2 regions of the Microbacterium sp. NPDC060117 genome follow, and region 2 is predicted to be linked to the other one. Evidence: predicted binding sites of a transcription regulator. Region 2 holds the regulator's gene; the other holds the start of a gene.
The links. The regulator LexA, encoded in region 2, represses DNA repair genes until DNA is damaged. The targets are predictions, from matches to a motif close to TCGAACANNTGTTCGA.

Region 1: a site for LexA is predicted at 1,957-1,972, ahead of ACFWCK_RS16445 (DUF222 domain-containing protein). Genes of this name have one in related genera too.

What each region holds. Positions count from the first base shown of each region.
Region 1 covers NZ_JBHWXR010000004.1:123,903-130,943, forward strand. The annotation lists gene ACFWCK_RS16435 (glycosyltransferase) at 1-532, shown strand, start outside; gene ACFWCK_RS16440 (glycosyltransferase family 4 protein) at 686-1,837, opposite strand; gene ACFWCK_RS16445 (DUF222 domain-containing protein) at 1,992-3,329, shown strand; gene ACFWCK_RS16450 (glycosyltransferase) at 3,489-4,835, opposite strand; gene ACFWCK_RS16455 (polysaccharide pyruvyl transferase family protein) at 4,937-6,277, shown strand; gene ACFWCK_RS16460 (ABC transporter ATP-binding protein) at 6,305-7,041, opposite strand, start outside.
Region 2 covers NZ_JBHWXR010000004.1:755,823-762,863, forward strand. The annotation lists partial or broken gene ACFWCK_RS19165 (methylenetetrahydrofolate reductase) at 1-342, shown strand, start outside; gene metE (5-methyltetrahydropteroyltriglutamate--homocysteine S-methyltransferase) at 460-2,781, shown strand; gene lexA (transcriptional repressor LexA) at 2,863-3,549, opposite strand; gene ACFWCK_RS19180 (hypothetical protein) at 3,546-3,815, opposite strand; gene ACFWCK_RS19185 (LysM peptidoglycan-binding domain-containing protein) at 3,872-4,228, shown strand; gene ACFWCK_RS19190 (histidinol-phosphate transaminase) at 4,309-5,394, shown strand; gene hisB (imidazoleglycerol-phosphate dehydratase HisB) at 5,391-6,011, shown strand; gene hisH (imidazole glycerol phosphate synthase subunit HisH) at 6,008-6,658, shown strand; gene priA (bifunctional 1-(5-phosphoribosyl)-5-((5-phosphoribosylamino)methylideneamino)imidazole-4-carboxamide isomerase/phosphoribosylanthranilate isomerase PriA) at 6,768-7,041, shown strand, end outside.

The DNA.
Region 1 (7,041 bases), 630 kb from region 2:
TTTCATGCGGGCGCGCGAGGCGGTGCGCGGCGGGCACGTAGTGTCGCTCGCACCCGAGGAGGACGCCACGCTGCCCGAGCTGTTCCTCGCCAATCACCTCTACCCGCCGAGTGGGATCGTGCTGCGACGCCATGCGATCGACGCGATCGGCGGGTTCGATCCTTCATATCGAGTGGCCGACGATTGGGACGCCCTGGTGCGCCTGTCCCGGCGCGGTCCGATCGTGCCGCTGGACGAGATCCTGGTCGGATATCGCCGCCACGGGGCGAACGCCTCGGGGAACACCGTGCTGAATGTGCGCGAGAGCCGCGCGGTCTGGGCGCGCACGTACTTCTCCGCCGACAACTCCACCGCCGATCGGCAGGCCCTGCGGGCGGCATGGCGGGGAATGCAGCGACACAAGTTCCGGGTCAAGTCGGCCGCCGCACGCCGCGAACTGCGCGCGCGACGCGTGCTCTTCGCGCTGCGGTGCCAGCTGGACGCCCTCGCACACCTTGCCCTGGTGCGTCCGCTGCGGCGCTGGGGGCGCTGACTCGGGCCATCGGCTGACCCGGGCCATTGACAGCGAGACCGAGACGGGGTCGCGAGACCGAGGATTTCATCGTCGGTCTCGCGACGACGGTTCGGTCTCGCGGACCCGGACCCGGACCCGGCCCCGTCCTGGGGCTGGGGGCGCCGACCCGGATCAGATCCGCTCGAGCAGTGCGCGCAGCCGCGCCCACGCCCAGTCCGGATTCCGCTGCTCCGCCCGGCGCAGGCCGGCCTCGCCGCGCCGGGTCCTCTCCGCAGGATCCGCGATGAGCTCGCGCAGTGCGGCGGCCAGTGCGTCGGGATCGTTCGGCGGCACGAGCACGGCCACGTCTCCGACCACGCTCGGGATGCCGCCCGTGCGGGAGGCGATGATCGGCAGGCCGCTCGCCATGCCCTCGCCCAGGATCAGCCCGCTGGGCTCGGCCCAGACCGAGGGCACGACGAGCACCTCGGCGTCGCGATAGAGGGCGGGGAGGGCGTCCCTGTCGGCGAACGGCAGGAAGGTCGCCGTGGCACGGCTCGCGAGGGCGAGGTCGCGCACCTCCTGCTCGTAGGGGGTGGCGGGCGCATTCGGGTCGAACTCGTGGCTGCCCACGAACACGAACTCGGCCTCGTCCGGTCCGAAAGCCCTGGCCGCCCTGGCCAGCACGTCGGGGCCCTTCGACGGGATCATCCGCCCGACGTACAGCACGCGAACGGGACGGGAGCCGGTGGCCCGTTGCGAGGCAGGGGAGAACCGGGAGGTGTCCACCGGGTTCTCCACGACCGCCACCTTCGATCGCTGTGCGCGCGGAAGCAGCTCGCTGGTCTCGTCGGCCAGAGCGTCGCTCACGCAGATGACCGCCGCCGCCTCTCCGACGATGCGGTCCGCCTCGCGGGGTCCGTAGGTGCGGAACAGCTGGTTGTGCGCATAGATCGACACGCGGTGGCCGCTGCCGCGCAGCAGCCGGGGCAGGATCGGCGCGTTGTGCGCGAGCACATCGGCCTCCGGCAGCGCGCGCACCGCATCCGCGAGCGGGGCGAACCACTGCGCGACCCGCGGACGGAGCAGGCCGAGGCGCCCTGCCGCGGCATCGAAGTAGTGGCCGTTGCGGGTCACACCGGGTGCGCCGTCGTACTCGATCAGGTCGACGCCGTCATACCGCGGGGACATGGTGGTGCGGTCCAGGATCACGCCATGACGGGCGTCGCCCGCACGCACGGCGGCATCCGCGAGCAGGTGCACCACCGTCGGAACCGCGGATCCGGTGCGGGGGGAGAAGTGGTCGCCCGGCGTGATGGCGTGGATGACGCGACGCTCGCCCATGGGGCCAGCTTAGGGCGGCGGGACGCCGGGCCCGTCGAAGCGGGCGGAGCGACCGGTGCGGCGTCTTGCAAGTGCAGGGAATTCCCAGGTCTGAAGTGAAATCTTCCTGTGGACAACTCTAGAACATATCTTCGATTCTTGGTAGGATCGGAGCATGACCAGCACCCTTGATCCGCTCCTGGAAGCCACCCGGCTTCTGGTGGAGGCGTGGGGTGATGCGCGGTCTGGCGGGGATCTGTCGCGCGCGCAGCTGGTGGCAGTGAACGACGTGCTGGGGTTGCTGCACCGTTCCTCAGGAGCGGTGCATGCAGAGGTCGCGGCGGCGATCGCGTACGAGTCGCGGCGAGAGTTGGGGCCGGAGTCTTTGGCGAAGCAGCAGGGCTACCGGAACACGGCCCAACTGATCGCGACGACCACCGGGACGTCGACGGGGGACGCGACCCGGCTGGTCAAGGTCGGGGAGGCGACCGCACCGCGCTCGAACCTGATCGGTGAGCCGCTGCCGGCGAAGTTCCCCGCACTGCGGGAGGCGCTGGCCGTGGGCCGGATCGGCGCGGCGGTGACGGATCTGCTGGTCACGTTCCTGGACCGGATGATCGTGAAAGTCGGCCGTGGGGCCGTCGCGCAGGCGGAGGAGTTCCTGGTCGGCAAGGCGCCCGGGTTGTCGTTGGACGAGGTGCGGCGGATGGTGACCCGGTTGGAGGCGCATCTGGATCCGGATGGTGTCGCCCCGCGGGAGGACGAGTTGCGGGCGCGGGCGTCGCTGACCCTGTTCGAGCGGGATGGGATGCTGCACGTGAACGCGGTGCTGGATCCGGGACGGGCGGCGGCGGTGAAGACGGCGATCGAGGGGTTCGTGTCTGCCGAGTTCGCCGCGAAACGTGAGGGTCGGGACCCGGTCGCCCCGGATGCGGATCGGCGCAGCGTGGTGCAGGTCCAGGCTGACGCTCTCGTCCATTTCGCCGAACATGCCCTCACCTGTCAGCGGAACAAGACGTTGAACGGGGCGACCGTGATCGTCCGCGTCAACGCGATCGACCTGGAGCACGGCACCGGGTTCGGGCTGATCGACGGGATCGAGCAGCCGGTCAGCATCGACACCGTCCGCCGCATGGCAGGCGGGGGCGGCATGACCAGCTGGGTGTGCGGGGACGACGGGGAGGTCTTGAACTGGGGACGCGACCGGCGCCTTTTCACCCGCGCCCAACGCCACGCCCTCACCGAACGCGACGGGGGGTGCGCGTTCTGCGGACTCCCACCCGGAATGACCAAAGCCCACCACATCGACTGGTGGAAACGCGACCACGGCAAAACAGACCTGTCCAACGGTGTGCTGCTCTGCGAGACCTGCCACCACCTCATCCACGACAACGGCTGGAACATCCGTGTCGACGGCGCCGGCATCCGCGCGAGAGTCTGGTTCCTGCCCCCACCCGGCACCGGGGCGCCACCCCGCCTCGGCGGACGCGCACGCACCGAACACATCGCGTGAGCAGCCGCGAGAGCGCGCGTTTCGTCTCGGTCGCGCCGCGCGCGTCCTCGCTCGACGACCCGAGGTCACGACAGGTCGGGCGCCCGCTGCGCTCGCACGATGCGGGCTGGGGGAGGAGGCGGGGCGCCCCCAGGAACGCGTCTTCGACGCAGAGGGTGTTCAGAGCGGGGAGCGCACGCCCAGCGCCGGGATCAGCTCGACCAGTCGGCGCGCGTAGCGGTCGGTGCCGTACCGGGTGCGCGCCCATTCGGTCACCTCGGAATCCGATGCAGAGGCGCCTCCGAGTGCGGTGACCACTGCCACGGCGAACTCGCGCGGATCATCCGTCACGGGGAACGGGTGCCGGCCGTCGTCGTCGGTGATCCCCTCCGCACCGACCGTGGTGGCGATGACGGGGAGCCCGCGCAGCAGCGCGTCGATCGTCTTGAACTTCACGCCTGCCCCCGAGTGCAGCGGGACGAGCGCGGCCGAGGCCGTGTCATAGACCTCGTCGAGGTCGTCGACATAGCCCGTGACGGTCACTCCGGAGCTCAGCGCTGCACGGTGGTACAGCAACTCCGGAGGGTGGACGCCGACGAGCATCAGCGCAGCCTCGGGCAGGGCCGCGCACACCGAGGGCCACACCTCGTCCAGCAGCCACACGGCCGCCTCCACGTTCTCGCGCCGGTCGAAGGCCGCGACGAACACGGCGGGTCCTCTGCCCGGCATGGCCGATCCGCCCGGCATGTCCTCTCCGTCTGACATGGCCGATCCGCCCGGCATGTCCTCTCCGCCTGACATGGCCGATCCGCCCGGCATGTCCTCTCCGCCTGACACGGCCGATCCGTCTGGCCCGGCCGCTCCACCCGGTGCGGGATCGGGATGCTCGGCCGGATCCCACAGCGGCGGATCGAGTGCGACCACACGCGGGCGCCGGCTGGCGCGACGCACCTGCCGGGCGTCCTTGTCGCTCAGCACGATCACGACATCAGCGCTTCGGAACGACGAGGGCTGCGTCACGGCGACCACGAGCGCGCGCCATCCTCGCCACACGACCTTGGTGGTGGCGCTCTGCGCCCGGGCGGATCGCAGCCACCGGAGCTCCCGCTGCAGCGGCACATCGTGCGCGACCAGCGCGGTCGGTCGCCGTCCCGCCGTGCCCCGCAGGAGGAACGCCGTCTCCTCCCACTGGGCCTCGACGAACTCCGCATGCCGAAGGGCCTCGCGCACGGCGGGGCTGCGTCGCAGCGCGCTGCGCCTGCTGGGTGCGAGCCAGTGCGGCAGCAGGAACGCCGCGAGACGATCGAGGGCACGCATGCCGCGGGAGTCGTCACCCGCGACCAGGACCACACCGTCGGGATCCTGCGTGCGCGCGAGGCCGATCCGGTTGAGCTCGGTGTCGGGGGCGACGACGGTGACCTCGTGGCCGAGCGCGCTCAGAGCGCCGAGATGCCGACGGTAGTACTCACCGCCGGCGTGCGGAATGCCCGGATAGGGCACGACGAGGGAGAAGCTGACGATCCTCATGCCCGAGGGCCGGATCCGTCGTGCGACGACGGGGTCGGGTGAACCACGACACAGGTATATCACCGCGCGGTCACAGGCAATAGCATCGCGGCGGAGGACGCATGCCGATCACAGAAGGGGCCCGGACGGTGCCCGCCGTCGCACCCACGCGGCGCGAATCGCGGCTCAGGCGCAGCCTGTACGCGCGCGCTCGGCAGGCGCTCCTCTCCCACGCCGGGCTGCGCCTCGTGCACGCCGTGGAGCGGATGCGCGTGCTGGCGCATCCGCGGCGCCGTCCCCTCCGCCGTGGCTCCGACCAGGGGGAACAGGATCGGGATCGGGACGCTGTGATGCTCCCCGCGGGCGGCGGCAACATCGGCGATCAAGCGATGTTCGAGGCGTATCTCGCGAACACCCCGGGCGATGTCGTGGCCGTCATGCGCGACGCCGACGCCTACGTCATCCCGGAGGAGGACTGCGCCAGGGTGCGGGTGCTGCACGCGCCGCTGCTGAGCGGCGGGACCCTGCGCGGACGCTGGCGCGAGGTGCGCGCGCTCGCCGACCAGCTCCGGGCCGCGCGGTCGTTCGCCGTGATCGGCGCCGACATCATGGACGGCGGGTACAACCGCGCAGAGGCGGTGACGCGCGCCGAGATGCTCCGGCTGGCGCGGCGGCTCGGCGCCGACGCTCGGCTGCTGGGCTTCAGCTGGGGTGAGAAGGTCGACTCCGCCGCTTCCGCAGCGCTGGCGCGGGCGGCACGAGAGGCGCGGTTGTTCGTGCGGGATCCGATCTCGGCCGAGCGACTGCACCGTGCGGGGATCGCCGCGGTCGAGGCCGCCGACCTGGTGTTCGCGGCCGATGGCGAGCGGGAGCCGGCGGACGTCTCGGCCTGGCTGGTGCAGCATCCGGATCCGGGTCCGGTCGTCATCGTCAACCTCAGCGGTCTCATCGAACGCAGGACCGATCTCGTGCCCGAGTTCGTCGCGCTCATCGATCGGCTGACGGCGGAGGGCATGCGCGTGGTGCTGCTGCCGCACTGCCTGCGCGACGCCGACGACGACCTCGCCGTGTGCCGGCGCGCGGGGGAGGCGGCGGCTCGTGCGGACCGGGTGCTGCTCGTCGAACGGGCGCTGCGCCCCGCCGAGGTGCGGTGGCTCACGGCGCGTGCGTCTGCGGTCGTCACCGGCCGCATGCACCTGTCGATCCTCGCCCTCGGGCAGGGCACGCCCGTCGTCGTGCTGCGCACCCGGGGCAAGGTGGAGGGCCTCGCGCGGATGTTCGGCCTGGAGGATTACACCCTCGACCCCGCGCCGGGCATCGGCGACAAGGCCGGAACAGCGCTCGCAGACCTGTTCGCCGACACGACCCTGCGCGAACGGATCGGCGCGCGGCTGCCGCATGTGCGCGCACTCGCGCAGCGGCAGTTCGCTCCGGACGAGCGGCCGAGCGCCGCGGCCGCCTGAGCGGAGGCGCTCAGACCCGGGCGCGGATCACTCCAGCCGGCCGAGCTGGATCAGGCGCGCGAACTCCGGATCCTGTTCCCGCACCTGCTCGAAGGTGCCCTGTGCGGCGATGCCGCCGTCGCGCAGATGCACCAGGTGATCGACGGCCCGGACGGTCGAGAGCCGGTGCGCGACGATGATGATGGTCATCGTGCCCTGCAGGGACTGCAGCGTCTGCGCTATCTCGTGCTCGGTGGCGTTGTCGAGCGCGCTGGTCGCCTCGTCGAGCACGAGTACCCGAGGGCGCAGGTACAGGGCGCGCGCGAGGCCGACGCGCTGACGCTGACCCCCGGAGAGACGGGTGCCACGCTCCCCGACGATCGTGTCGATGCCGTCGGGCAGATCCGTGACGAGGTCGCCGAGCTGCGCTTGCGCGAGAGCGGTGTGCACGCGATCCCGGTCGATGTCGGCGGGGTCGACTCCGAAGGCGACATTGCGCGCGATCGTGCCGCTGAGCAGGTACACGTCCTGGGGCACGACGCCGATCTCCGAGTACCACGTCGCCGGATCGTCCGAGATGCTCCGCCCGCCGCAGCGGACGACGCCGGACGTGGGGGAGAACAGGCCGAGGATCAGATCGACCACGGTGGTCTTGCCGGCGCCGCTGCCCCCGGTGAACGCCACCGTGCGGTTCTCGCCGATGGTGAGCGAGAGCCCGTCCAGCACCGTCACGTCCGAGTCCGCGTACCGGAAGGTGACGTCGTCGAGCACGATGTCGCCGCGGT
Region 2 (7,041 bases):
CAGGCCGCGGGCGCGACTCTTGCGATCACGCAGCTGTTCTTCCACCCCGACGATTACTTCGCCTTCGTCGAACGGGCCCGTCGCGCCGGCGTCACCATCCCGATCCTGCCCGGCATCATGCCGATCACATCGCCCGCGCGCCTGCGCCGGGTGCTGGAGCTCAGCGGCGAGGAGATTCCCGCCGAGCTGTCCATCGAGCTCGAGGTCGAGCCGACTGCCGAGGGCCGCACCGAGATCGGCGTCGCCCATGCGGCGGAGCTCGTGCGCGAGCTCGTGGATGGTGGCGCGCCGGGCGTCCACCTGTACGCGTTCAACCAGCACCGCACGGTGCTGGACGTGCTCGAGGCGTCAGGGGTGCTTCCCGAGAGCAGCGCTTCCCCGCGCGAGGTCCCGCAGTTCACAGAGTCCCGCGGCGTGTACGCGCCCGCTTCCTTCCCCCTTCCGTCAGAGAGGACCGTCATGACCGCATTCCCCGAGGGCACCATCCTGGGCTACCCGCGCATCGGCCGTCGCCGTGAGCTCAAGAAGGCCGTCGAGGCGTTCTGGGCCGGACGGATCGACGAGGCCGAGCTCGAGCGCACCGCTGCGGAGCTGCGCGCGACGACGCGCGAGCGTCTCGCCGTGCAGGGCCTGGGCCGTGCCGACTCCGCGATCCCCGAGTCGTTCTCGTTCTACGACCAGGTGCTCGACGCCGCCGTCACCGTGGGCGCGATCCCGGCGCGCTTCGAGGACCTGCGCTCCGCCGACGGAACCATCGGGCTGCCGGCGTACTTCACCATCGCACGCGGCGAGGGTGAGCGCGCGCCGCTCGAGATGACCAAGTGGTTCGACACGAATTACCACTACCTCGTGCCCGAGATCGGCCCGGACACCGTCTTCTCCCTCTCCAGCGACCGCATCGTGCGCCAGGTGCAGGAGGCGGCCGCGGCCGGCTTCCGTACCCGCCCCGTGATCGTCGGCCCCGTCACCTTCCTCGCGCTCGCCAAGGCGGCGGACGAGGCGCCCGAGGGCTTCGACCCGCTGTCCCGGCTCGATGACCTCATCCCGGTCTACGCCGAGCTGCTCGGTGCGCTCACGGCCGCCGGGGCGGAGTGGGTCCAGCTCGACGAGCCCGCGCTCGTGAGCGAGTCGCTGCCGTCGTCCGTGGCCGAGCTCGGCGCCGCCGCCGAGCGCGCCTACGCCGTCCTGGGCGGTCTGACCGAGCGCCCCGCCGTCTTCGTCGCCGCGCCCTACGCCGCGCTCGATGCGAACCTCGCGGTGCTCGCCGCCGCCCCGATCGAGGCCATCGGTCTCGACCTCGTGCGGGGCACCGTTCCCGCCGCCGTTCCGGGTCTCGCCGACAAGGTCCTCGTCGGCGGTGTGATCGACGGGCACAACATCTGGCGCGGCGACCTCGCGGCCGCCTTCGACACGCTCGAGGCGCTCCGTGGCCTCGGCGCCGCCGGCGTCTCCGCGTCGACCTCCACGTCGCTGCAGCACGTGCCCCACGACGTCGAGGACGAGTCGAAGCTCGACGCCCGCCTCGTGAGCTGGCTCGCCTTCGCCGACCAGAAGGTCGCGCAGGTCACGACCCTCGCGAAGGGCCTCGCCGAGGGGCGGGCCGCGATCGCCGGCGAGCTCGATGCCGCCTCCGCCGCCCTGGCGGACCGGCTCAGCGCCCCCGGCGTGCGCGTGGACGCCGTCCGCGCCCGCACTGCCGCGCTCACCGAGGCCGACTTCGACCGCGGCGACTACGACGCGCGCGTGGCAGCGCAGTCCATCGCTCTGGACCTGCCCGCGCTCCCGCTCACCACGATCGGGTCCTTCCCGCAGACCGGCGAGATCCGCCGCGCCCGCGCGCAGTTCACCAAGGGCGAGATCACGGCGGGCGAGTACGACGGGTTCCTCCGCGAGGAGATCGGTCGCGTCGTCGCGCTGCAGGAGGACCTGGGCCTGGACGTGCTCGTGCACGGCGAGCCCGAGCGCAACGACATGGTGCAGTACTTCGCCGAGAACCTCGACGGCTTCGACGTCACCGAGAACGGCTGGGTGCAGTCCTACGGATCCCGTGCCACCCGCCCGTCGATCCTCTGGGGTGACGTCTCGCGTCCGGCGCCGATCACCGTCGCCTGGTCGCAGTATGCGCAGTCCCTCACCGCGAAGCCGATGAAGGGCATGCTGACGGGGCCGGTCACGATCCTCGCCTGGTCGTTCGTGCGCGACGACCAGCCGCTCGCCGAGACCGCCAATCAGGTGGCTCTCGCGCTGCGCGACGAGATCGCGGACCTGGAGGCCGCAGGCATCGGCGTCATCCAGGTGGACGAGCCGGCGCTGCGCGAGCTGCTGCCGCTGAAGAAGGCCGACCAGCCGGCGTACCTGGACTGGTCCGTCGCCTCCTTCCGCCTCTCCACCGCGGGCGCCGAGACCGCCACGCAGGTGCACACGCACCTCTGCTACTCGGAGTTCGGCGTGGTCATCGACGCGATCCGGGCCCTCGACGCGGACGTCACCTCGATCGAGGCCGCCCGCAGCCGCATGGAGGTCGTCACCGACATCGCCGCGGCCGGCTTCGACCACGGCATCGGCCCGGGCGTCTACGACATCCACTCGCCGCGCGTCCCCGACGTGTCCGAGGTCGAGACGCTGCTGCGCCGCGCGGTCGAGGAGATCCCGACGCGCCAGCTCTGGGTCAACCCGGACTGCGGCCTGAAGACCCGCGGCTACGAGGAGACCAATGCCTCGCTGCGCAACATCGTCGAGGCCACCCGCCGCGTCCGCGAGGACGTGTCGGTCGCCGTCTGACCGGTCTGAGCCCGTCGAAGGGCCGTGAACGACGATGCCCTCCCGGATCCGTCCGGGAGGGCATCGTCGTCGTGCAGGGGATCAGACGGCGCGCAGCACCGCCACGACCTTGCCGAGCACCGTGGCGTCGTCGCCGAGGATCGGCTCGAACGCGCTGTTGCGGGGGAGCAGCCACACGTGGCCGTCTCGGCGGCGGAACGTCTTCACCGTGGCCTCGCCGTCGAGCATCGCGGCGACGATCTCACCGTTCTCCGCCGTGCCCTGAGAGCGCACCACCACCCAGTCGCCGTCGCAGATGGCGGCGTCGATCATCGACTCCCCTGAGACCTTCAGCATGAACAGGTCGCCCTTGCCGACCAGCTGGCGGGGGAGCGGGAAGATCTCCTCGACCTGCTGCTCCGCCGTGATCGGCACGCCGGCCGCGATCCGGCCCACGAGCGGCACGAGCGCCGCGTCGCCGACCGACGGAGCCGTGTCCGCGGGATTCTCCGTGGACGTGCCGGGAAGATCGATCAGGACCTCCATGGCGCGGGTCTTGCCGGCATCGCGGCGCAGATAGCCGCTGAGCTCGAGCTGGCCGAGCTGATGCGTCACGCTGCTCAGGGACTTGAGGCCCACGGCGTCGCCGATCTCGCGCATGCTCGGCGGATAGCCGTGCCGGGCGATCGAGGTCTGGATGACCTCGAGGATCGCCATCTGCTTCGCACTGAGGCTCTTGCGGCGCCGCGTCCGCGGGGCCTCGGAGCCGGGGGTCGCACCGTCGCTCATGCCATCTCCTTCGTGTGCGTCGTGCCCTCGCGGATCCGTGGGATCGGCATGGATTCGCGGGCGGCGATTCGAATGTCGGTGGTCCGTGATGGGGTCTTGTTATCGAAACCGTATCCGAGATCGGGGCGGAATCGATAGATCTGTTCGAGCGTGTCGGCAAGTCTTCGGAACTGATATTCGAAGAAGGCTTGACAGATGTTCGAACTCGAAAGTAGTTTCGGAACGTAGGTTCGCCTCTCCAGAGGCCCGGATTCGAAGATCCTCATCGGGGGATTCGGATCCGGGGAGGGGCGGACCGACACAGACACTGAGGAGAAGCACCATGAGCAGCATCACCTTCGCCGGTCAGGTTCCCGCCACGCGACTGCGGATCACCGCACGCGGTCGGCGCGTGCTCGCGGCGCTGGTCGCGCTCCCGGTGGCCGGTGCGATCGCGTTCGCGGCGCTGAGCAGCGGATCCGCGCTCGCCTCCGGTGAGCAGACGACGGGCAACACCTTCGCGACCGTCACCGTGCAGCCGGGCGACACCCTGTGGTCGATCGCGGGCGAGATTGCGCCGAACGCCGATCCGCGTGATGTCGTCGCCGAGATCTCCAAGCTGAACCTCGTCGACGGCGGTGTGATCGAGGTCGGACAGCACCTGGCGATCCCGGCGCAGTACGGCTCGGCCGGGCGCTGACAGCAGCCCGGCTTCGGCGTCGCTCAGCAACCGCGGTCATCTGTGTCCTGGCACACGGCGCAGCCGCCTAGCATGGCAGGGTGACTGTCTCGCTCGACGACTTACCCCTTCGTGACGATCTCCGCGGGTTGCGCCCGTACGGTGCCCCGCAGGCACCGCTGCCTGTGGCGCTGAACGTGAACGAGAACACGCATCCGGTGCCGGAGCAGGTGGCGAGCGACATCCTCGATGACATCGCGGTGGCGCTGCGTGACGTCAACCGCTACCCGGATCGTGAGTTCACCGCGCTCCGCGAGGGGTTCGCAGGTTACCTCGGTCATGACCTCACCGCCGCGAACATCTGGGCCGGCAACGGATCGAACGAGGTCCTGCAGCACATCCTGCAGGCCTTCGCCGGTCCGGGGCGCACCGTGTTCGGGTTCGCACCGACCTATTCGATGTATCCGCTGCTCACCCAGGGCACCGGAGCGGCATGGATCGCCGGCACCCGGCACCCGGACTACGAGCTCACCGTCGACGAAGCGGTGGCGCAGGTCTTGGAGCACGATCCGGACGTGATCCTGCTGTGCGCGCCGAACAACCCGACGGGCACGCCGCTCCCGCTCGACGTGATCGAAGCGGTCTACGAGGCGGCGCGCGGCATCGTGATCGTGGATGAGGCGTACCAGGAGTTCGCCCCGAAGGATTCGCCGTCCGCGTTGACGTTGCTGCAGGGGCGTCCGCGGCTCGCCGTCTCCCGCACGATGAGCAAGGCGTTCGCCTTCGCGGGGGCGCGGGTCGGCTACCTCGCCGCCGATCCGGCCTTCATCGATGCGCTGCGCCTGGTGCGCCTGCCGTACCACCTGAGCGCCCTCACCCAGGCGGCGGCGATCGCGGCGCTGCGCAACGCGCCCATCATGCTCGCCATGGTCGACGAGATCGTGGCGCAGCGGGATCGGATCTCCGCCACGCTCGAGGCCCTCGGCTACACGCCGCACCCGTCATGGTCGAACTTCGTGCTGTTCGGGGGTGTCGCCGATCCGGCGGCGACCTGGCGCGCCCTGTACGACCAGGGTGTGCTGATCCGCGACGTCGGCATCCCGAATCACCTGCGCGTCACGGCCGGCACGGAGGCCGAGACCACCGCATTCCTGGACGCTCTCGCCTCGATAGGATCGGCCTCATGACCGCTGAGACCCCCGCTGCGGCCCGGACCGCGCGCCGTACCCGCTCCACGTCCGAGTCGACGATCGAGCTCGAGATCGACCTCGACGGCACCGGCCAGAGCCACATCGACACCTCGGTCCCGTTCTTCGACCACCTGCTGACCGCGTTCGCGAAGCACTCGCTGACGGATCTGACGGTCCGGGCTTCCGGCGACACCCACATCGATGCGCATCACACCGTGGAAGACGTGGCGATCGTGCTCGGCCAGGCGATTCGCGAGGCTCTGGGGGACAAGAGCGGCATCTCCCGCTATGGTGACGCGCTCGTCCCGCTGGACGAGGCCCTCGTGCAGGCGGTCGTCGACATCTCGGGTCGCCCCTACCTCGTGCACGAGGGCGAGCCGGCCGGCTACGAGCACCACCTCATCGGCGGCCACTTCACCGGATCCCTGGTGCGCCACGTTTTCGAGGCGATCGCGTACAACGCCGCCCTGACGGTGCATGTGCGCGTGATCAGCGGACGCGATCCGCACCACATCGCCGAGGCCGAGTTCAAGGCCTTCGCGCGCGCTTTCCGTCAGGCCAAGGCGCTGGACCCCCTGGTGGTCGGCGTGCCCTCCACCAAGGGCGCACTGTGAGCGAGCGCGCGGAGGGCCGCCGTCCGACCGTCGCGGTCTTCGACTACGGATCCGGCAACGTGCACTCGGCCGTGAAAGCGCTGATCCGCGCTGGCGCGGACGCGGAGCTGACCGGTGACCGGACCGCGGCGCTCGAGGCCGACGGACTCGTCGTCCCGGGCGTGGGCGCGTTCGCGGCCGTTCGCGAGGCGCTTGCCGCGCATGGCGGCGACGAGATCATCGAGCGGCGCCTGGCGGGCGGCCGTCCGGTGCTGGGCATCTGCGTCGGCATGCAGGTGCTGTTCGCGGGCGGAGTCGAGCGCGGCGCCGAGGTCGACGGGCTCGGCGAGTGGCCCGGCATCGTGACGGAGCTCGACGCGCCGGTGCTGCCGCACATGGGGTGGAACACCGTCGAGCCGGATCCGGGCAGCGTGCTGTTCCGCGGGATCGAGCAGGAGCGCTTCTACTTCGTGCACTCCTTCGCCGCGCAGACGTGGGAACTCGAGGTCATGCCGCCGTTCCCGCAGCCGCATCTCACGTGGGCCGAGCACGGCTCGCGCTTCCTCGCCGCGGTCGAGAACGGCCCGCTCTCGGCAACCCAGTTCCACCCGGAGAAGTCCGGCGAGGCCGGCATCCAGCTGCTGCGCAACTGGATCTCCACACTCTGATCCGTCCGCGGAGTGTGACAGCGGGGGATTGGTGCCCCGCGTGCACCCGGACTACTCTCTTCTCTTGCCGCGCCCGAAGCGCGCGGCACATCGTGACCCGAAGGACGACATGAACGAGTTCGCACAGTCCCCCTCTCTGACCCTCCTCCCGGCGGTGGACGTCGCCGGCGGGCAGGCCGTGCGCCTGACCCAGGGTGAGGCCGGAAGCGAGACCAGCTACGGCGATCCGCTCGACGCGGCAGCCGAGTGGGTGGACCAGGGTGCGGAGTGGATCCACCTCGTCGACCTCGACGCCGCGTTCGGTCGCGGCAGCAACACGGCGATCCTGCGTCGCGTGATCAAGCAGTTCCGCAGCGTGAACGTCGAGCTGTCCGGCGGGATCC